DNA from 4 places in the Thioalkalivibrio sp. ALgr1 genome. Region 1 is predicted to be linked to each of the others. Evidence: predicted binding sites of a transcription regulator. Region 1 holds the regulator's gene; each other region holds the start of a gene.
What was found. Region 1 encodes sigma-54, which starts transcription at its own class of promoters, with help from an activator protein. Its sites were predicted from a motif close to TGGCANGNTNCNTGCTT; they were not measured.
Positions count from the first base shown of each region.

Region 1 (5,534 bases):
GGACAGGGCCTTGTTGACCAGCTCCGTCAGCGGCAGATGGCGGTAGTTCAGCACACGGATCAGCATCGGCAGGTTGATCCCGGCAATGACGCGGGCGTTCGCGCCCCGGGCCACGCGACTGGCCACATTGGATGGGGTGGAGCCAAACATGTCGGTCAGGATCAGCACGCCGGAGCCGGAATCCAGCTCGCCCAGGCGCGCCCTCGCGCGCGCCAGCACCTCGTCGGGGTCGTCATTCTGCGACATCGCCATGGACTCGCAATCCTCGGGCAGGTCGCCCAGCATGCTCTGGGCCGTCTGCAGCAGGGTGTCGCCGAGGTTTTGATGCGTGATCAGGATCAGACCAACGCCCATGGACTCACTCCGATTCGAGGGGCAGGGATAGCTCGCGGTGACGGGTGCTAACAGTAACATGTTCACGCCCCCGCCAGGCAGCCGCCAGCCGCTCCACAAGATAAACCGAGCGGTGACGGCCGCCGGTGCACCCGATCGAAACGGTCACATAGCTGCGGTGATCCTGCCGGATCCGCGGGACCCACTGTTCGAGAAAGCCCTGGATCCCGTCATACATCTCCTCGACCTCGCCATGGCGCGCAAGAAACTCGCAAACAGCCGCATCGCGGCCAGTCAATGGCGCCAGATCGCGCTCGTAGTGCGGGTTGGGCAGGCAGCGCACGTCGAACACGAAGTCGGAGTCCAGCGGGGCCCCATGCTTGAACCCGAATGACTGAAAAAGCAGGGACAGGCGCTCCTCGCCCAGCAGCCCGACGCGGTCGCGCAGGGTGCGCGCGAGATCGTGCATCGACAGACGGGAGGTGTCCACGGTCAGATCCGCCTCGGCCGCAACATGGCCGAGCCAGTCACGTTCGCGCTCGATCGCGTCCACCAGTGGCACGCCGTCGCGCGCCAGTGGGTGTCGGCGCCGCGTCAGGTGATAGCGGCGCAGCAGGACCTCGCTGGAGGCCTGCAGAAACATCACCTCGACCTGCATCCCCTTGCCCCGGAGCTCGCGCAGGAGGTCGGCAAAGCCCTCGAGGGCCGTCAGCCCGCTGCGGACATCCACCCCGACCGCCAGATGCCGGTCTTCGTCCGCGTCGTAATCGCCACTGCGGACCTGTTCGATCAGCCCGGGCAGCAGCGGCAGCGGCAGGTTGTCGACACAGAAATAGCCGGCGTCCTCCAGCGTATGCAGGGCGACCGTCTTGCCGGAGCCCGACAGACCACTGACCAGCAGGAGTCGCATTCAGCCCTCCGGGTCCGGGTTGGGGACGGTGGTTGCAGGGATCGCGCGGTGGTACGGCGGCTCCTCGGGCTCGCCGCTCATCTGCCGGCGCTGACGTGCGCGCAGGTCGTCGCCGGCGACATAGCCCTGCATGTGCAACATGTGGTTGCGCACCGCCGCCTCGATCATCACCGCGATGTTGCGCCCCGGCGCGACCGGCAGGCTGATCAGCGGGATACGCAGCCCGAGGATGCCGATCTCCCCGCGGCGGCCATTCAGGCGGTCATCCGGCACCGGCGAGGGCTCGCCGTGGTCGCGCAGGTCGATAATCAGCCGCAGATACTTGCCGCCCTTGATCGCCGAATCCCCGTACATGGCGCGGACGTTCAGCACGCCCAGCCCGCGGACCTCGAGCAGATCCTGCAACAGGGCCGGGCAGTGTCCGCGCACGATATCCGGGGCGATGCGGGCAAACTCCGGTGCGTCGTCGGCGATCAGCCGGTGCCCGCGCGAGATCAGCTCGAGCGCCACCTCGCTCTTGCCCACGCTGGAGGCCCCGCTGATCAGCACGCCAATGCCGAGGATCTCCATGAACACGCCATGGCGCACCTCGAAATGGGCCAGCCGCTGCTGCAGGAAATAGCGCAGCAGGGAGATAATCTCGTGGCTGCTGGTCGAGGAGCACAAGATCAGCGGCAGCTGCTCATCGGGGACGTCCGGCATCTCCGAGAACGGGCAGGTGTCCTCGGCGAAGATCACCGCGGTCGTCCCGGTGCAGGCCATCTCCAGGATCAGTTGCTCGCGCTGATCATCGCTCAGCCGCGCGATATAGCGCGCCTCGAAATCGCCGATCACCTGGATACGGTTAGGCCGGATCAGGTTGAGGTGCCCGGCGAGGGGCAGGTCGTCGCCGTCACCGCCGACCAGGTTGCGATCCGGTGCGACCTGCTCGCCGTGTACGTAGCGCAGATCCAGGCGATTGCCCATCGCCTGGATCAGGACCTCTACGGTGATGTCGCGCGCGATGCCGCCCTCTCCCAGTGCCTCGTTCATGCACGAATCTCCGGCAGTGCTGGCACGGGGCGTCGTAAGAGAGAAAGTACTGCCGGGAGAGCCATGTTCAGGCGTCGCCGAAGGCCCGGGTCAGTTCGCGTTCCAGGGCGTCCGCGTCGCCGGCACGGCGCAGCGAGGCGATATTGTCGGGCTGCGAGAGACCGCGAGCCAGCTGCGCCAGCAGGTCCAGGTGCGCGCTGGTCGCCGCCTCGGGCACCAGCAGTGCGATCAGGATGTCCACGGGTTCGTGGTCCATGGCGTCGAAGTCGACCCCCTGGTCCAGCCGCAGGACCGCGACCCGGGGGGCATCGAGCTCGGCCAGACGCCCATGCGGGATGGCCACGCCATGCCCCAGACCGGTGGAGCCAAGCTTCTCGCGGGCAGACAGGGCCTCGAAGATGGCCCCGCTGGCCGGGCCGGCGGACTCCTCGCCGCCGACGGCCAGCAACTCGGCCAGGGTCTCGAGCGCCCGTTTCTGGCTGGAACACTCGGGCTCCAGCCGGATACGGGCGCGGGTGATCAGCTCGGCAATGGTCATTGCGTTAAAGGGCCTGTTCGCGGTTGCGCTGGGCACCCTCGGCGCGGTGATGGTCCTTGACCTTTTCCTTGTGCTTGATCAGCTGACGATCCACCTTGTCGATCAGGCCATCAATCGCCGCATACATATCCTCGTGACTGGCTTCGGCGTGGATGTGATTGCCGCTGACCTGGAGATTGGCCTCCGCCTTGTTGTTCAGGTTCTGGTTTTTCTCGTGGGTCAGCACCACATGCACGTCGATCACTTTGTCGAAGTGGCGTTCCAGCTTCGCGAACTTTTCGTTCACGTAGTCGCGCAGGGCGTCGGTGATATCGACGTGATGGCCGGTCAGGTTGATCTGCATGGTCAGGCTCCTTTTTGCTTGGTTCCACTGGGCATACTCGCCATCTGCCGGCGTTCGCTGGAAGACGGTATGTGCATAGCCTCGCGGTACTTGGCCACGGTGCGTCGGGCCACATTAATGCCCCGATCCGACAGGATCTGGGCCAGTTTTGCATCACTCAGTGGCTTGTTCGGGGTCTCGCCACCAATCAATTCCCGAATCATGGCACGGATCGCGGTCGCCGAGCATTCGCCGCCATCGGCTGTGCCAACATGACTGGAAAAGAAGTACTTGAACTCGAATACCCCACGCGGGGTGTGCATGTATTTCTGTGTAGTCACCCTCGAGATGGTCGATTCGTGCATCTCCAGGGTCTCGGCGATATCGCGCAGGATCAGCGGTTGCATGGCAACCTCACCATGCTCGAGAAACCCCTGCTGGCGCACGACGATGGCCTGGGCGACCCGCAGCAGGGTGTCGTTCCGGCTGTGCAGGCTCTTCAGGAACCAGCGCGCCTCCTGCAACTGATCGCGCATAAACGCGCTATCACGCGCATCGGAGACCTGCCGCACCATGCCCGCATAGAGATCGTTGATGCGAATGCGCGGCGCAATCTCCGGGTTCAAGTCCACGCGCCAGCCATCGCGGTCATGGCGGACATAGACATCCGGCACCACATATTCCGAAGTGGACTCGCTGATCTGGGCACCGGGCCGCGGATTCAGGGTGCGGATCAGGTCCAGCGCCCGCGCCAGCTCGTCCGGGTCGCGCACGCCGGACTGGCGCTGCAGGGCTCGGTAGTCCCGCTTGGCCAGGCTCTCCATGCCGTTTTCCAGGATGGCTCGAGCCGCGTCACGCGCCGGGGCATCCGGCGCCAAATGGCGCAGCTGGATCTCCAGGCACTCGCGCAGGTCCCGCGCACCGACGCCCAGCGGGTCGCACTGCTGAATCCAGTGCAGCACCGCCTCGACCTCGTCGACCCCCACGGGCTCGTCTTCGCCCTGGCTGATCATCTCCGCCAGCGCCTCGAGTTCACTGTCCAGATAGCCGTCCGGGCTGATCGCGTCGATCAGCGCCGCCCCGATCCGTTGGTCTCGTGGGGTCAGGTGGCTCAGATGCAGCTGCCAGAGCAGGTGGTCCTGCAGGCCCTCGTCCTCGCCGTCGGAGGTATTCTCCAGCGGGTCGCGGTCGTCCAGGCCGCGTGGGCTCGGGGCGGGCTCGTAGATGTCGTCCCAGCGACTGTCGGTGCTCAACTCCTCGGGGATCACGTCATCGCCAGCCGTGTCGGCCTGCATGCGATCCCCGTCGACCCGTTCGCCCCCTTCCTCCGGGCGCTCGGGCGGGGCCTCCTCGCCCTCGTCCTCCACCTGCTCGAGCATGGGGTTGCTTTCCAGCGCCTGCTGGATCTCCGCCTGCAACTCCAGCGTGGAAAGCTGCAGCAGACGGATCGCCTGTTGCAGCTGCGGGGTCATCGTCAGCGTCTGCCCCAGCTGCAGATTGAGCCCGGGTTTCAGCATCGCGGTTTGAGGTCCATGGTGACCATCAAGATCATCTTAAGGAAACACTGATCAATGTTCACAGTCGAAAGTTTTCTCCGAGATACACGCGGCGCACCTGGGGGTCGTCCAGCAGCTCCTGCGGGGTCCCGGCGCTCAGGATGCGGCCCTCACTAAGAATATAGGCCCTGTCGCAGATTCCGAGGGTCTCGCGCACGTTGTGGTCGGAAATCAGCACACCGATCCCGCGCTGGGCCAGATGCCCAATCACGGCCTGGATATCACCCACGGAAATCGGATCCACGCCGGCAAACGGTTCGTCCAGGCAGATAAAGCGCGGGTCACCGGCCAGTGCCCGCGCGATCTCGGCGCGGCGACGCTCGCCCCCGGACAGGGCAATCCCAGGGCTGTGGCGCACGGTCTCCAGCTGGAACTCCTCGATCAGGGCATCGCCGATGCGGCGTCGCTCGTGGCGGTCGAGCTCCGAGCGCAGCTCCAGCACCGCCTGCAGGTTGTCCCAAACACTCAGCCGACGGAAGATCGAGGCCTCCTGCGGCAGGTAGCCCAGCCCGGCTCGGGCCCGCGAATGAATCGGGGCCCGGGTGATGTCCCGGTCACCCAGCGTGATGCGGCCACGATTGGGCCGGATCAGGCCGACCAGGCTGTAGAAACAGGTGGTCTTGCCTGCGCCGTTCGGTCCCAGCAGGCCCACGACCTCCCCTGGTGCCAGATCGACGTCGACACGATCCAGCACCGTACGCTTGCCATAGCGCTTGGTCAGCTCGCGGCCGGTCAGATAGCCGGCCATCGGCGCAGATTCGCCACCGGCCGCGGCGGGCGCGCTGGTGTCGAGCTCGTTCATTCGTCGTCTTCGCGGGGCTGGATCCTGATACGTACACGCTC
Region 1 is NZ_KB905132.1:850,481-856,014, reverse strand. Features, by position in the region: gene F466_RS0104090 (PTS sugar transporter subunit IIA) at 1-354, opposite strand, end outside; gene rapZ (RNase adapter RapZ) at 359-1,243, opposite strand; gene hprK (HPr(Ser) kinase/phosphatase) at 1,244-2,275, opposite strand; gene F466_RS0104075 (PTS sugar transporter subunit IIA) at 2,343-2,813, opposite strand; gene hpf (ribosome hibernation-promoting factor, HPF/YfiA family) at 2,818-3,156, opposite strand; gene F466_RS0104065 (RNA polymerase factor sigma-54) at 3,159-4,652, opposite strand; gene lptB (LPS export ABC transporter ATP-binding protein) at 4,711-5,439, opposite strand; gene lptA (lipopolysaccharide transport periplasmic protein LptA) at 5,490-5,534, opposite strand, start outside.

Region 2 (5,534 bases), 430 kb from region 1:
TCTTGTTCGCCGAGCGCCTGCCGAAGGGGCGCGGGTTTCGCTATCACGAGATCGAGGCCGGGCCGGAGGTTGCCGACCGCGACTTCGCCCGCGCCGCTGCCGCGATCAACGCCCATGTGGAGGCCCTGGTCCGGCGCTGCCCCGAGCAGTACAACTGGGCCTACAAGCGTTTCCACCCGGCCCCCGAGGGCCAGCCCAACCCCTATCGCTGACACCCGGTCGAGCCAGGTTCCGAGCACAAAAAAAGCCGCCGGACCCGAAGGTCGCGGCGGCCGGTGCATCTGGCCCCGAGGGGCCGGATGCGGATGCCTTACAGGCTGTAGTACATGTCGAATTCGACCGGATGGGTGGTCATGCGCATGCGCGTGACTTCTTCCATCTTCAGGTCGATGTAGGCATCGATCATGTCGTCGGTGAACACGCCACCCTGGGTCAGGTATTCGCGGTCCTGGTTCAGGGCTTCCAGCGCCTGGTCCAGCGAATGGCAGACCTGCGGGATGCCCTTTTCCTCTTCCGGCGGCAGGTCGTAGAGGTTCTTGTCCATCGCGTCGCCCGGGTGGATCTTGTTCTGGATGCCGTCCAGGCCGGCCATCAGCATCGCGGCAAACGCCAGGTACGGGTTGGCGGTGGAGTCCGGGAAACGCAGCTCGATGCGGCGGGCCTTCGGGCTCATCACGAACGGGATGCGCAGCGACGCGGAGCGGTTGCGCGCGGAGTAGGCCAGCATCACCGGCGCCTCGAAGCCCGGCACCAGACGCTTGTAGCTGTTGGTGGACGGGTTGGTGAAGGCGTTCAGCGAGCGGGCGTGCTTGATGATGCCGCCGATGTAGTACAGCGCGGTCTCGGACAGGCCGCCGTACAGGTCACCGGAGAACAGGTTCTTGCCGTCCTTGGACAGCGACTGGTGCACGTGCATGCCGGAACCGTTGTCGCCGACGATCGGCTTGGGCATGAAGGTCGCGGTCTTGCCGTGCATGTGGGCCACGTTCTGCACCACGTACTTCAGTACCTGCACCTCGTCGGCCTTCTGCGTCAGCGTTGCGGGGCCGACACCGATCTCGCACTGGCCGGCGGTGGCCACCTCGTGGTGGTGCACCTCGGTAACGAGGCCCATCTCGGTCATCACTTCGCACATGGTCGAGCGGATGTCGTGCAGGCTGTCGACCGGCGGCACCGGGAAGTAGCCACCCTTCACGCCCGGGCGGTGCCCGATGTTGCCGTCTTCGTAGACGCGCTCGGAATTCCAGGAGGCCTCGGAGGAGTCCACGCGGCAGTAGGAGCCGGAGAGGTCCGAGCCCCATTTCACGTCGTCGAACACGAAGAATTCGTTTTCCGGCCCGAACAGCGCGGTGTCGGCGATGCCGGTGCTCTGCAGATAGGCCTCGGCACGACGCGCCAGGGAGCGCGGGCAGCGGTCGTAGCCCTGCATGGTGGCCGGCTCGACCACGTCGCAGCGGATGTTCATCGTCATGTCCTCGAAGAACGGATCGATGACCGCGGACTCCGCATCCGGCATCAGGATCATGTCGGACTCGTTGATGCCCTTCCAGCCGGAGATCGACGACCCGTCGAACATCTTGCCTTCCTCGAACGACTCTTCGTCGAGGTCATGGGCTGGAACGGTTACATGCTGTTCCTTGCCCTTGGAGTCGGTGAAACGGAAGTCGACAAAGCGGACTTCCTTTTCCTGGATCTGCTTCAGCACGTCGGCTGCGGACATGGGAGTCTCCTTAGGTTTGCTCTTGGTCTTTGGGTTCGCCGCGCCGATTCGAGCCCGGCCGGCGTTGAATCGGTTCTATGCAGGCATCATGCCAGTTCGTTCGATTGGCCCTGTGACGGTCGTTCAGGACTCATCAGGCCCGTACCACGCGGCGGGCTGCACAATATCCGTGCGCCATCGGCACCACAGTAGTGCATCAAGTCTTTTGTTGCACGCCAGTGGTGCATGGGCGATAGAGGATCTTCACCTCACCCAGCCGGTCCTTCAGGCGCGGATGGCCCTGCAGCGACTGTGACAGGCCCTCGCCCCGCGCGTTCAGGTCCACGGGCGTGCATGCCCCGTCAAGGCGCAGCGTCAGGGTCAGGTGGATGCGCCCGTTCAGATAGTGCATGGAAAGCTGCTCCAGGCGATCCAGTTCCGGGGTGTCGGCCCAGGCCTCGCGCACCGCTTCGGCGATCTCCGGACGCAGGGGCAGGTTCGAGCTTCGAGCCTGATCTTCGTCGTTTTCCGGATCTACATGGACCGTAAAATCGCGCAGCCGCTCGTGGCGCTGGGTGACGGCCCCGTACACCGCATCGGCAATCCGGTGTCCCTCGGAAACCGAAATCATCGGGGCGACCTGGATATGCACATCGGCGACCACGTCGCTCCCATGCCGCCGCGTGCGCAGCATGTGCGCATCCTTCACCCCGGGCACTTCCATGATCGTGCGGTGGATGCGCGCGACCTCCTCCGGATCCAGTGCCGTGTCAATCAGTTCGGCCGCGCTGCGCACGATCAGGCGCCCGGCGATATGCAGGATGAACAGGGCAACGATCAGCGCCGCCAGGGCATCCGCCCACGGGAAGCCCGCCACCGCGGCCCCGACCCCGACCAGCACGAACAGCGAGGAGATCGCATCCGTGCGGTGATGCCAGGCGTTCGCATCCAGCATCCGCGAGCCGATCCGTTTCGCCACACGGTGGGTGTACTGATAGAGCCCCTCCTTGGCCACCAGCGTCAGCACCGCAAAGGCGAGCGCGGCCGGTGCCGGCCCCGCGGTCGCGGCGTTGGTATCCATCAGCCGCTGTCCGGCGGCCCAGGCGATCCCGAGGCCGGCCAGTGCGAGGAACACACCGACGACCACGGTGGCCAGGGTCTCGATACGCCCGTGTCCGTAGGGGTGGTCATGATCGGGCGAGGCCGCGGCCTTGCCAGCGGCGAACAGCACCACACCATCGGTGATCAGGTCCGACAGGGTGTGCACGCCGTCGGCGATCAGCGCCTGCGAGTTCAGCAGCCATCCGCTCAGCAGCTGTGCCAGGGCAAGAAAGGCATTCACCACCGCGCCCACGACCGTTACCCGGCGCGTGGCACGGTAGCGCCGGCCGTTTTCGGGCGAGATCGTGGCCTCGGAGTTGGCGCGGGGGTCGCTCAGGACATCCCTCCCGAACAGGGGCAGGCCCTCAGTATGGGCGTGCCTCCGCCACATGCAAGACGCTTGCACTGCCTTCAGCGGTGGCCGCAGCCGGAGCCCGGCCGATATACTGTCCGCTTTGCCCTGACCCGGGATCCCGCATGGCGCACGAACGCACCCCGTCCAGCAGCAGCCCCACCTTCCAGGACCTGATCCGCCGGTTGCAGGACTACTGGAACGACCACGGTTGCGTGGTCCTGCAGCCCTACGACATGGAGATGGGGGCCGGTACCTTCCATCCGGCGACCTTCCTGCGTTCGATCGGGCCGGAGCCGTGGCGCGCGGCCTATGTGCAGCCCAGCCGCCGACCCACCGACGGGCGCTATGGCGACAATCCCAACCGCCTGCAGCACTACTACCAGTTCCAGGTGTTGCTGAAGCCGTCGCCGCCGGACATCCAGGACCTCTACCTGGGCTCCCTGGAGGCCCTGGGCTTCGACACGCTCACCCATGATGTGCGCTTCGTCGAGGACAACTGGGAGTCCCCGACCCTCGGCGCCTGGGGCCTGGGCTGGGAGGTCTGGCTGAACGGCATGGAGGTCACCCAGTTCACCTACTTCCAGCAGGTGGGCGGGCTGGACTGCCACCCGGTGTCCGGCGAGATCACCTACGGGCTGGAGCGCCTGGCGATGTACCTGCAGGGGGTGGAGAGCGTGTTCGACCTGGTCTGGACCGTCGGCCCGGACGGCCGCCCGGTGACCTATGGCGACGTCTATCACCAGAACGAGGTGGAGCAGTCCACCTACAACTTCGAGCATGCCGATCGCGATGCCCTGTTCGCCGCCTTCGACCAGCACGCAAACGAGAGCGATCGCATGATCGAGCTGGGCCTGCCGCTGCCGGCCTACGAACAGATGCTGCGCGCGTCACACAGCTTCAACCTGCTGGATGCTCGCGGCGCAATCTCGGTCACCGAGCGCCAGCGCTACATCCTGCGCGTGCGCGAGCTGTCGCGAAACGTCGCCCAGAAGTACTACGAGTCGCGCGAGGCCCTGGGCTTCCCGCTATGCGCCGACGACGACGCGAACAAGCCCGACGCCGCCTGAACCCTTTTCCGGACCGTGCGCCCGACCGCGCGGCCCTGATGGACCCGAACTGGACCCGACATGGCTGAAGCCCGCGAACTCCTGATCGAACTGGGCACCGAGGAGCTGCCCCCCACCGCCCTGCCCCGCCTGCGTGACGCCCTGGCCCAGGGCCTGGCCACCCGCCTGCGCGAGGCCGGGCTGGAACCGGGCGCGCCCGAGGCCTTCGCCACCCCGCGGCGGCTGGCCGTGCTGTTCCCCGATGTGCCCGCGCGCCAGCCCGACCAGCTCCAGGAGCGCCGCGGCCCGGCCGTGGCCGCCGCCTTCGACGCCGCCGGCGAGCCGACCAAGGCGGTGCTGGGCTTTGCCCGCTCCTGCGGAGTGGAGGTCGAGCGCCTGGAACGCGAGACCACCGACAAGGGCGAATACCTGGTCTTCCGCCAGATGCAGCCGGGCCGCGCCCTCGGCGAGCTGCTGCCGGAGATGTTGGAGGCCGCGCTGGAGGCCCTGCCCACGCCCAAGCGCATGCGCTGGGGCAGCAGCCGCACCGAGTTCGTGCGCCCCGCGCACTGGCTGGTCGTCCTGCACGGGACCGAGGTGCTGGAGATGACGGTGCTGGAGCAGACCGCCGGGCGGGCCACGCATGGTCACCGCTTCCACCAGCCCGGTGCGCTGGAGCTGAAGCGCGGCAACGACTACGCCGAGCGGCTGCGCAGCCCTGGCTTTGTCGAGCCGTCGTTCGAGGCGCGGCGCGAGAACATCCTGGCGCAGGTGCACGAGCAGGCCAAGGCCCTGGGCGGGCGCGCACTGGTCGATGCCGACCTGCTGGACGAGGTGACCGCGCTGGTGGAGTGGCCGGTGGCCCTGACCGGCGGTTTCGATCCGCGTTTCCTGGATGTCCCGCAGGAGGCGCTGATCTCTACCATGCAGGACAACCAGAAATACTTCCCGGTGGTCGACGAGGCCGGGCGCATGCAGCCGCACTTCATCGTGATCAGCAACATCGAGTCGCGCGACCCGCACGCGGTGCGCGACGGCAACGAGCGCGTCCTGCGCCCGCGCTTCGCCGATGCCGAGTTCTTCTGGCAGCAGGACCGCAAGAAGCGCCTGGAGGAGCGGCTGGAGGCGCTGGATTCGGTCGTATTCGAGAAGCGCCTGGGCACGCTGCGCGACAAGTCCGCGCGCCTGGAGGCCCTGATGCAGCGCCTGGCCGACCTGATGGGGCTGGATGCCGGGCTGGCCGCGCGCGCCGCGCGCCTGGCCAAGTGCGATCTGGTCACCCAGATGGTGTTCGAGTTCACCGAGCTGCAGGGCACGATGGGCCGCTACTACG
Region 2 is NZ_KB905132.1:423,319-428,852, reverse strand. Features, by position in the region: gene F466_RS0102035 (lysophospholipid acyltransferase family protein) at 1-212, shown strand, start outside; gene glnA (glutamate--ammonia ligase) at 311-1,720, opposite strand; gene F466_RS0102025 (cation diffusion facilitator family transporter) at 1,917-3,191, opposite strand; gene glyQ (glycine--tRNA ligase subunit alpha) at 3,278-4,222, shown strand; gene glyS (glycine--tRNA ligase subunit beta) at 4,283-5,534, shown strand, end outside.
Region 2: glnA (glutamate--ammonia ligase) is a predicted target of sigma-54. The motif match lies at 1,798-1,814, and genes of this name have one in related genera.

Region 3 (5,534 bases), 340 kb from region 1:
ATCTTTGGCTCCGCGCGCTTTCCACCCGGACATCCGCATTACCAACTGGGCGAAGAAGTCGCCCGCCAGCTGTCGGATGCCGGCTTCGCGGTGGTGAGTGGCGGCGGCCCGGGCATCATGGAGGCTGCCAACAAGGGCGCCTTCGCCGGGCGCTCCCCCAGCATCGGCCTGAATATCCAGCTCCCCCACGAGCAAAGCGCCAACCCGTATCAGGACATCAGCCTTGGGTTTCGCCACTTCTTCTCGCGCAAGGTGATGTTCGTGAAATACGCCTCCGCCTATGTGGTCCTGCCGGGCGGTTTTGGCACGCTGGACGAACTGGCGGAGATTCTGACGCTGGTGCAGACCGGCAAGACCCGGCGCATCCCGATCGTGCTGGTCGGCTCCGAATTCTGGAAGGGGCTGCTGCACTGGTTCGACGACACTCTTGTGTCCGAAGGCACAATCGATGCCGAGGACCTGAAGCTATACTCGTTGGTGGATGCCCCGGAAGACGTGGTGGACGTGATCTTCGAGCATTACGAGGCGCGCAGCTTCGAGCCTTCCGCGGAAGAAAAGAAACGCATGATGGAGCTGTGAGCATGGCCGCTAAGTGCACCCATTATCCCGCCGCCCTCCTGGTCGGTCTGCTTCTCGCGCCGGCTCTGGCCATTGCCCAGCAGGAGCGCGAGTGGGACGATGCCCCGCCGCCGCCCGAGATGCCGGACGAGGCCGAGGCCGACCCCGCGCCGCCCGTGCTCGACGAACGCGCGCGCGAGCAGCGGGGCCTGGAAGAGGCTGACATTGTGATCATCGAACGCGACGGGGAGACCCGGCGCGAGTACCGCATGGGCGGGCAACTGGTGATGGTGGAGGTGATCCCCGCGGCCGGTCCCTCCTACTACCTGATCGACAGCACCGGCGACGGCCTGCTCGATCGCCGTCAGCGTGAGCTGGAACCCGATTTCGTACCGCCGTCCTGGGTGATTTTCCAATGGTAATGAACGAACACGACTGCCAGGCCTGTGCCGAGGCCTGCGGGGTGAGCATCGAGTTTCGCGAGGGCGAGGCCTTGCTGGCGGGGCAGCCCGTGCAGTGCCTGCGTCTGTCGGCGGATGCCGCCTCCGGTATCGAGGCGGCCCTGAAGGGTGCAGGCATCAGCCCGCTGGCCACCGCTGATGCCGACGGGACGCGGATTCTTTTCCTGGATCAAGGTCAGGCATTGCGCGAACCCCTGTCGGCCGAGGGCCCCGGAAGCCTCAACGCCCTGGGGGAGCGGGCCGCGAGCTGGCAGGCCCTGCACCCGGCGAGTGCGATGCCGGAGGCCACGGGCTATCGCCGCGGGGTGCTGCAGCAGCTATTGCGCGAACGCGCCGATGCCCTGGGCCAGACGCTGTTGGCCGGCGAGCGGGAGACGCTGGATGCCGAACTCCACCACCAGAGCCTCTATCGTTTCGAGGATCTGCCGCTGGCCGGGAGCTACTGGCACTCGGTGCGGGTCTATTCGGAAGGGGCCGGGCTCGCGGATCTGGTGATGCCGCCGGCGCCGGTGCCCGCTTTCTGGCAGCTCGCGCGCATCGCATTGGCGATTGCGGTGGACGAGGCCGGCGAGATTCGAGCCGATGCCTACCGCGCGTTGCTTGCGGGCTACCATGCCAGACGCCCGTTGGCCGCGATCGAGCGCGGGGCCGCACCGACATTGCTGCGCCTGGCCGCACTGGACGACTGGATCGGTCGTCGCGAATCCGGCGCGACGGGCGAGGCCGAACGCCAGCGGCTCGTTGCGCTGCAGGGGCACGCCGCCCGTGTGCAGGGCATGTGGGTACGTGCCGCGTAGGTGGCTCGGGGGTTTCGGCCCAAGGAGATCGACGATGAACAAGGTCTGGGCGCTGTTTCTAGTCGCGATGTGCCTGCCGGCGCTCACCCAGGCCGAGGTCTATCGCTGGACTGACGACCAGGGCAATGTGCACTTTGGCGACCGTCCTCCCGAGGGCAGCGCCAGCGAGTCGGTCGATGTACGTGAGCCCATGCGCGGGGTGCCGCTCGAGGGTGCCCGAGAGATCCTTGAACGTCCGGTGCGGCCTCAGCAAGAGGAGGCCGATGCCAGTGGCTACGAACGCGTCGCGATTACGCAGCCGGAGGACGGGGCCGGCGTGCGTGCCAATGACGGCAATGTCACCGCCGAGGTGGCGCTGGAGCCCGCCCTGGATACCGAGGCCGGCCATCGCGTCGTCTGGCTGCTGAACGGCGAGGAGGCTGGCGACAGCACCGGCTCCAGTATCACCTTCGAGGGGCTCAACCGCGGCGAATACAGCCTGCAGGCGCGAGTAGAAGACGACGCCGGGCAGGAGCTCGCCAGCAGCGACACCATCCAGTTCAACGTGCTGCGCATCGCGATCCCGCGCGAACAGCAGCAACAACAGCGCCCGCAGCAATTCCCCCAGGGCGGCGCCCCGCGGGCCCCCCAGGCCCCGCGCGCACCTCAGCCCCAGGTCCAGCAGATTCCGCAGAACTAGTCGGCCGCACCAACTCCGTGCGCATTCTGCCCCAATATGGTGCCGTATTTGCACTATAATGGGGCGGCGCTTGGTGATTGCCGCCACGGCCGCCTTGCCTGGGCGCTCTCCTGCCCGCGGATGATCCACCCTGTGCTGTGCCCCTGTTTGGCGCGATTCCTGCTTGAGGCCCGTTGATGAACAATCCTGTTGCCAAGCCCGCCCCAGCGCCATGGCCCTGGTGGGACGACCTGTCAACTGCCGTGCTGGTGACGGATGGCGAGCTGCGCCTGGTCAGCCTGAACAGTGCGGCCGAGGTCCTGCTGGGGCTTAGCCGCGAGCGTATCGTCGGCCACGGACTGGGGCAGTGCCTCAGGCTCGACCGCAGCCTGTCCAATCGGCTGCGGTCGGTGTTGTCACTCGATCAGCCGATTACCCTGCGCGCCCGACAGATGGAGCCACTGCGCGCCGAGCCCTTCCTGGCGGACATCACCATCACGCCTCTGCGCGGTGACGATGGCCGCGAGCCACAACTCTTGTTTGAACTTAACGCCATTGATCGCCATGAACGGATCAGTCGCGAGGAACAGCTGCAAAAGCAGCAGGCGATCACGCGTGCGGTGACCCGGGGGCTGGCCCACGAGATCAAGAACCCGCTGGGCGGCCTGCGCGGGGCGGCGCAGCTATTGGCCAGCGAGCTGGATGACGACGGGCTGAAGGAATACACCGGCATCATCATTCGCGAGGCGGACCGGCTGCGCAGCCTGGTCGATCGCATGCTGGGCCCGAACAACCTGCCCCGCCTCGAGGCCGTAAACCTCCACGAGGTGCTGGAGCACGTGCGCGGCCTGGTCAGTGTGCAACTGCCGCTGGGTCTGAAGATCCGCGGCGACTACGACCCGAGCATCCCGGATGTGCAGGCCGACCGCGACATGCTGGTGCAGGCCATCCTGAATCTGGTGCAGAACGCGGTGCAGGCGTTGAGCGAGGGCGGCGAGATCACCCTGGTCTCGCGCGTACTGCGCCAGTACACCATTTCCGGTCACCGCCACCGCCTGGTGGCGCGCCTGAGCGTGCGCGACAACGGCCCGGGCATCCCGGAGGAGATCCGCGAGCGCATCTTCTTCCCGATGGTGACCGGCCGCGCCGCGGGCACCGGCCTGGGCCTGCCCATCGCCCAGAGCCTGATCCAGTTGCACAACGGACTCATTGAATGCCGTTCGCGACCGGGCAGCACCTCGTTCGACATCCTGCTGCCGATCGAACCCCAAAATGCCAAGGAGGCCGGCAACTGATGGACCCCATCGTCTGGATCATTGACGACGACGACTCGATCCGCTGGGTGCTGGATCGCGCCCTGCAGCGCGCCGGTATCAATGTGCGCGGGTTCGAGACGGCCGACGCGGCCTGGGCTGCGCTGGAGACTGACGAGGCCCCGGATACGGTGGTGGCCGACATCCGCATGCCGGGGCTGAACGGCCTCGATTTTCTCGCCCGTATGCAGACCCGCCCGGATCCGCCACCGGTCATCATCATGACGGCGTTTTCGGATCTCGAGAGCGCGGTCGGCGCTTACCAGACCGGGGCTTTCGAGTATCTGCCCAAGCCGTTCGATGTCGACGAGGCCGTGGCCCTTGTTCAGCGTGCGCTGGAGGCGCGGGCGACTGCGCAGCAAAATGCCGAGGGTGGCGCCAGGATCGAGGACACCCCCATCATCGGCGAGGCGCCGGCGATGCAGGAGATGTTCCGCGCGATCGGGCGTCTGTCGCGCAGCAATATCACCGTACTGATCAACGGCGAGTCCGGCACTGGCAAGGAGCTGGTCGCGAGGGCCCTGCACCAGCACAGCCCGCGGGCCGATCAGCCATTGATCGCGTTGAACACCGCCGCGATCCCGAAAGACCTGCTGGAGAGCGAGCTGTTCGGTCATGAGCGTGGCGCCTTTACCGGCGCCAGCCAGAGCCGCAAGGGCCGCTTTGAGCAGGCCGATGGCGGCACACTGTTCCTCGACGAGATCGGCGACATGCCGTTCGACCTGCAGACGCGTTTGCTGCGGGTGCTGGCGGACGGAACCTTCTATCGCGTCGGTGGGCATACCCCGATCCGGGTGGATGTGCGCATCATCGCCGCCACCCACCAGGACCTCGAGGAGCGCGTGCGCGCCGGGCTGTTCCGCGAGGATCTGTTCCATCGCCTGAACGTGATCCGTATCCATGTGCCGTCGTTGCGCGAGCGCCCGGAGGACATCCCGCTGCTGGTGCAGCACTTCATGGCCGAGGTGGCGTGCGAACTGGGGGTCGAGGCGAAGACCATGCGGCCGGAGGTGGTGCGCGAGCTGCAGCGTCTGCCCTGGCCGGGTAATGTTCGCCAGCTGGAGAACACCTGTCGCTGGCTGACGGTCATGGCCTCGGGACGTGAGGTGCACCTGGACGACCTTCCGGCCGAGCTGCATCAGGATGCGCCGCCCATGGAGACCCACGGAGGCCTGTCGGACGCGCAGATGGCCACGCCGCGTGACTGGACCAGCGAGCTGGCCCAGGTCGCTCGGCAGCACTGGCAACAGGGCGAGCGCGACCTGCTCGGCCGGGTTCTGCCACAACTGGAGCGTACGGTGATTCGCGAGGCGCTGAATGTGACCGGTGGGCATCGCCAGCAGGCCGCTGCCCTGCTGGGCTGGGGCCGCAACACCCTGACTCGCAAGATTCAGGAGCTGGGCATCGACGACGAGTAGGGCAGATCAGGTCGTGGGGTCTTCCGGGGCCGGGGCGGCGCAGGCGGAGATCGCGCTGTTGAGCTGCAGGCTCCCGGTCAGCTCGCTGACCTGCTGGATGCCGTGGCGATCCATGTAGTCGCGGATGCCGTCCAGGATCTTCGGCAGGCACAGCGGATCGTAGAACAGCCCGGTACCCACGCCCACGGTGCTGGCGCCCGCGATCAGGAATTCCAGCGCGTCGCGCGCATTCATCACGCCGCCCTGGCCGATGATCGGGACATTATGCGGTGCGGCCACCTGATAGACCTGCTGTACTTTCAACAGCGCGATCGGCTTGATCGCCGGGC
Region 3 is NZ_KB905132.1:506,308-511,841, forward strand. Features, by position in the region: gene F466_RS0102390 (TIGR00730 family Rossman fold protein) at 1-579, shown strand, start outside; gene F466_RS0102395 (DUF2782 domain-containing protein) at 582-980, shown strand; gene F466_RS0102400 (hypothetical protein) at 980-1,816, shown strand; gene F466_RS0102405 (DUF4124 domain-containing protein) at 1,851-2,495, shown strand; gene glnL (nitrogen regulation protein NR(II)) at 2,672-3,769, shown strand; gene ntrC (nitrogen regulation protein NR(I)) at 3,769-5,205, shown strand; gene F466_RS0102420 (dihydroorotate dehydrogenase) at 5,212-5,534, opposite strand, start outside.
Region 3: glnL (nitrogen regulation protein NR(II)) is a predicted target of sigma-54. The motif match lies at 2,644-2,660, and genes of this name have one in related genera.

Region 4 (5,534 bases), 540 kb from region 1:
AGGATGACCCGCTCATCACGGCATTCTGCCGCTATTTTTCTCTGGTGAAGCCGGACAAGGAGCAGCTGGAGGCGGTGTACCGACTGCGCTACGAGGTCTACTGCCGAGAGTTTCGTTACGAGTCTCCGGAGAACTGCCCGGGCGAGCGCGAGATCGACGAATATGACGCCCAGTCCACGCATTGCCTGCTGGAGCATGTGGTGAGCGGTACCCACGCGGGCTGCGTCCGGGTCGTGCATGTCGACGCGCGTCAGAAGATCCACGAACTCCCGATGGAGCGCCACTGCGATAACTGCTTTTACGAGACCGAATTTCGCCCGGACCGGCTGGAGCGGGACGCGATCTGCGAGGTCTCCCGACTGGCCGTCAATGGCCTGTTCCGGCGACGTCTGGGGGAGTCGGTCACTCCTGTCGGGGACCTTCATCTGCTGAATGTGCCTCTGGAACAGGCGCGTACCTTCCCGCTGCTGGCGTTGAGTCTGTTCATGAGTGCGGTCGCCATGATGGAGATCGAGGGCCGCTCGCATGCCTTCGCCATGATGGAGCCGTCGCTGGCGCGCATCCTGCGTCGCCACGGCCTGAAGGTGAAGCAGATCGGCACGCTTCAGAACTACCATGGTCGCCGCGCGCCGTTTCATATTAGTCTGCTTACAGCCCTGGCCGGGATTCACCGTTCACCATCGCTGAGCCAGCTGTATGCACACTCCTATGCCAATCTCTCCGACCCCCATCCCTCCGACTCTCTCTGGGACGCGATTGCCAGCGCGGCCTGATGCCTGAATTCGACTATCACGCGGCGTTCCGGCGTACTCATGGCTGGGTGACCTGGCCGGAGATGGAACGCCTGCGCGGTGCGCGGGTGGCGATCGCCGGTCTTGGGGGTGTCGGCGGGAGCCATCTGCTGACGCTCGCCCGCCTGGGGGTGGGGCGCTTTCATATCGCGGATTTCGACTGCTTCGAGCTGCACAACATGAACCGCCAGGCGGGGGCCGGCATGTCCCGTTTGGGCCGACCCAAGGTCGAGGTCCTGCGCGAGATGGCGCTGGACATCAATCCGGAGCTCGAGATCACCACATTCCCGGAGGGGGTGTACCAGCACAATCTGGAGGCCTTCCTGCAGGGTGTGGATCTCTACGTCGACGGGCTCGACTTTTTCGTGTTTCAGGTCCGCCGCGAGGTCTTCGCCGCGTGCGCGGAGCGGGGGATCCCGGCGATCACCGTGGCCCCGCTCGGCATGGGGGCCGCATTGCTCAATTTCCGCCCGGGTGGTCTGTCGTTCGATGACTACTTCGACCTGCGCGATGGATTGCCCGACGAGGAGCTGGCGCTGCGTTTCATGATGGGCCTGGCCCCGTCGATGATGCAGATGGGCTATCTGGCCGATCCTGCCGCCGTCGACCTGAGGGCGCAGCATGGCCCGTCCACCGTGATGGCCTGCGAGCTGTGCGCCGGGGTGATGGGTACCGAGGCCCTGAAGATCCTGCTGGGACGTGGCCGTGTCGTCTGGGCCCCGCGCGGCGTTCACTTCGATGCCTATCGCCAGCGCCTCGCCCGCACCTGGCGCCCCGGTGGCAACCGCAATCCCCTGCAGCGCCTGCTGCTGGCGATCGGACGACGTCGACTCGCACGTCTCCGGGCCCAGGTCTGAACAGCAGCCATCCAGCCTCGCGTTTCGTATGTTCGGACATAAAAAAACCCCTCGTCCGAAGACGAGGGGCCGGGAGAGGCTTTCCACCCAGGGGGGAGCAGAAGGCCCAACCACAAGGGCTGCTAGGCAGCCAGGCCAGTCTCGCGGCGGCGGCGTCGCGTGGCGACGAAGCCGAGCATTACCAGCCCGGTTCCCAGCAGAAGCAGCATGCCCGGCTCGGGTACCCCGAACCACCGGGCGTCGGCCGAGCCGACCACATCAAAGGTAGTGCGCTGATCGACTTCCTCGAAACCCTCGATAAAGTCGAACTGACCCGATACTCGGACATTCATGTAGAACGGGTCCGGACTGGTGAAGAATTGCTTGCCTTCATCCGTCAGCATCCACTCGTTGAAGATGAGCGCGAAGCTGCCGATATCGTCCGAGCCGGGTTCAAAGCGACCCGCGCCCCGCTCGAAGATGTCGGACCAGCCTACGAGGATGTCATCACCCGTGCCGCCAAGGGCCACACCGTCGGCCGCATCGCCCGAGTTAAACCCGAAGGTGGTATCCAGATTCGGATCCAGGTAGAGCGCGATCGAGCCGGTGGTGCCGGTGAACTCGCCCGAACCCGCGTCGAAAGTCCCGGAGGACTCGAACACGGCATACAGGCCATAGAACAGATCACCGTCGTCCCCGCCGGCGCCCAGGCGATTGCTGACGCTTGTACCCCCAAGGAAGTACTGACCTACGTTCCAGTAGGCCGCCGCGTCGAAGGAACCGTCGGTATCGAGGGTCAGCAGCTCCTCATACCCGCCGGTAATACGGTCAACCTGACGTTCGCCGACCGCGATCGTCGAGAGATCGAGCTGCGAATCATCAATCGTGAAGACGCCGGCATGTGCGGTGCTCGCAAGCCCCAGACTGGCCACTGCCAGTACCGCCCCCAGCGCTGTTTGCTTGAACCTTTCCATGTTGTAATCCTCCACCAGTTAGCATCAATTTGTTTGGGTTAACGCTTACTTCCACTTCAATTTGCTAGTCGTCCTGTCTTGCGAGTGAAGTAAAGCAGGCTGCGTGCCAAAAGTGTTAACTATCGGATTTTCAAAGCGTTTGTTTTGTTTTTCATTGGTCCTGGAAAAGGGCTTTGTAAAAAAAACGGACGGCGGGGATTGGGGGCTCGGCCGTTCTTTCCGTGAAGGAGATGCCACATGTCCAAGCGTGCCAAGACCCGCGACGAGATTGCCGAGGCCTACAAGTCGCCACCGTGGTGGTACGACGCGCGGGGGTTTTTCATCCTGACCTTTGCCTACAACAGCACCCTGGGCGCCCAGATCCGGTTTTTTGGCCGCAACATGGGGGCCCGGCATCTGGAGATCGGCTGCGGTACGGGGACGTTGCTGGAGATGGCCCTCAAGTGGCGGCGCCGGCGCAAACTGCCGGAGAGCGAAATCGTTGGCGTGGATTACGCCGAATCCATGCTGGCGGGCGCGCGCCACCGCTTCGCAAAGGACGAGCACGTGACTGTCAAACACGCCGACGCCGCGGAGCTGCCGTTCGCCGACGGCGAGTTCGATACGGCCAACATCGCCAACTCGGTACACTGCTTTCCGGATGTGGACGGCGCCATCCACGAGGCCTTTCGGGTGCTCAAGCCGGGGGGCACCCTGGCCGCGAACGTCCTGCTGTATCCGCGCACGCCGCAGCCACTCAAATTGATTGCCGAACGCATCAACCGCTGGGGCATGCGCAAAGGCATCCTGCATACCCCGTACGAGGCCCGCGATATCCTGAGTCGCTTCACCAGCGCCGGGTTCCAGGTGGTCGACTCCTCGATCTCGGGCAATTGCTACAACCTGCTGTTGAAGAAATCGCAGTAGTCCTGGCGCCAGTTTCGACGCTGGCCGGAAAAGCAGAAGCCCACGCGGACGTGGGCTTCTGCTCGGCGCGTCTTTCTCGCTTTTCCGGTTTTACAGCGACTCGTGCAGCGACTGCGCCCGTTCGCGTTCCGGGAAATCTTCGTGGGCCTCCAGCAGTTCCGTCAGCAGGGCGCGCGCCTGTTCGGTTTCGCCGCTGGCCTGGTAGGCCTGTGCCAGATGGAACCCGATATCCGGTGCCTGCGGGCTCATCCGGTAGGCCCGCTGCAGGGTCTCCAGCGCGCTCTCGGTGTCGCCGCCCTCCAGCAAGACCACGCCCAGGGTGTCGAGAATCGCGGGCTGATCCGGGGCCAGTTCGACAGCCCGCTGGGCATACTCGCGGGCGCGGGGGTTGTCGGTCTCGCGGGCCAGCCATGCCGCATTGTTCAGCGCGATGACATCGTTGGGGCGCTGCTCCAGCACGGTTTCGTAGGTTTCCAGGGCTTCGGCCTCGTGGCCGGCGTTGATCTGCGCCGAGCCGAGCAGGTGGCGCGAGGCGAGATCATCGGGGTGGTCCTGCAGCCAGCCCTGCAGCGTCTCCAGGGCCGCGTCGGAATGGCCGGCCCGCTGCTGAACCTGGTATTTCTCCACCAGCCAGTCGCGTCGGGACTCACGCTCAAGGGCGCGTTCGTAGCCCTCGATCGCCTTGTCGAGCTCGCCGGCTTGTGCGTCGAACCAGGCCTGTTGCGCGATCACTTGCGCCGCCTCCGGGGCCCGCTCCGCAACAGGCTCGAAGACCTGACGCGCCTCGTCGACCTCGCCGGCCAGACTCAGGTGGCGGGTCAGCACCATGCGCGCGCTCATGTGGCTGGAGTCGATCGACAGCGTCTCGCGCAGGGCCGTGACGGCCTGCTCGGTCTCGCCCAGCGCGGCGAGATTGCGCGCCTGCCGGAAGCGCAGCTCCGCGGCATCCGGCCGCAGTACGGCCAGGTGCCCAAGCGTCTGTGCCGCGCCCGCGAAGTCCCCCTCGCGCTCCTGCAGATCGACCAGCAGGCCCAGCACTCGGGTGTCGTTGGGGTGATGTTCGCGGGCTTTTTCCAGGGTGGATCGGGCGGCGGCGTGATCCTCCTGCTGGTTCTGGGCGCGTGCCAGCATCAGGTAGGGCTCGATCCGATCCCGGTGCGCCTCGATTGCGTCCTGCAGCCAGCGCTTGCCGGCCTCCATCTCGCCCTGCTGGAAATGCAGTGTCGCCAGCCGAATCGCCGAGGTGGGATGCCCGGGGTCGCGTTCCTGCAGGTCCTCGAGGATCTCGCGGGCCGTCTCCAGGTTGCCCTGGCGGACCTCGAGCGAGCTCAGGTTCAGGGCCAGGGTGCTGTTGTCCGGATGGAGCGACAGTCCTTCCTGATAGATCAGGCGGGCCTCGTGGGTTTCGCCCATCCCCAGCAGGGCGGCGCCCATCAGGTTGAAGCCCTGCGGGTTTTCCGGGTCCTTGTCGCGCAGACGCTGGGTGGCCTCCAGGGCCTGCTCGTACTGCCCATCCCGGATATGCGCCAGGGCCACCGAGTAGTCGGCCAGGCGTACATCCGCGCTTTCGCTGGCGACTCGGTGCAGCAGCGCCATGCCTTGCTCGTGGTCGCCGTGCCGCACCAGGGCAATCCCCAGCATCTCCTGCAGTTCCGGGCGGTCCGCGCGGTTGGCCAGGGCCTCGCGCAGGACCTCGATCCCGCTTTCAGTGTCGCCCTCGCCGATATAGAGCGCGGCCAGCTGATCGCCCAGGGCTTCGATCAGGTCGGGCCGCTCGCTCAGTGCCTCGGCCAGGATCCGTCGCGCATCCTGGGTGCGGCCCTGTTCAATGCGCAGCTGGGCCAGCAGCCGATAGCTCATCGCGTTGGCCGGGCCCAGCGCATGGTGGCGCTCCAGCAGGCGTTCCGCCTGGGACCAGTTGCCTTCTTCCAGCTGGATGGCCGCCAGATAGGGCATCGCGAGGCGGTAGTTGGCCGAGGCCGCCAGCGCCTCTTCCAGGTGGGGGCGAGCCTGCAGGGGTTCGCCCG
Region 4 is NZ_KB905132.1:315,366-320,899, reverse strand. Features, by position in the region: gene F466_RS0101580 (PEP-CTERM/exosortase system-associated acyltransferase) at 1-773, shown strand, start outside; gene F466_RS0101585 (acyl-homoserine-lactone synthase) at 1-7, shown strand, start outside; gene F466_RS0101575 (ThiF family adenylyltransferase) at 773-1,648, shown strand; gene pepA (flocculation-associated PEP-CTERM protein PepA) at 1,771-2,601, opposite strand; gene F466_RS0101565 (class I SAM-dependent methyltransferase) at 2,839-3,507, shown strand; gene prsT (XrtA/PEP-CTERM system TPR-repeat protein PrsT) at 3,598-5,534, opposite strand, start outside.
Region 4: pepA (flocculation-associated PEP-CTERM protein PepA) is a predicted target of sigma-54. The motif match lies at 2,694-2,710, and genes of this name have one in related genera.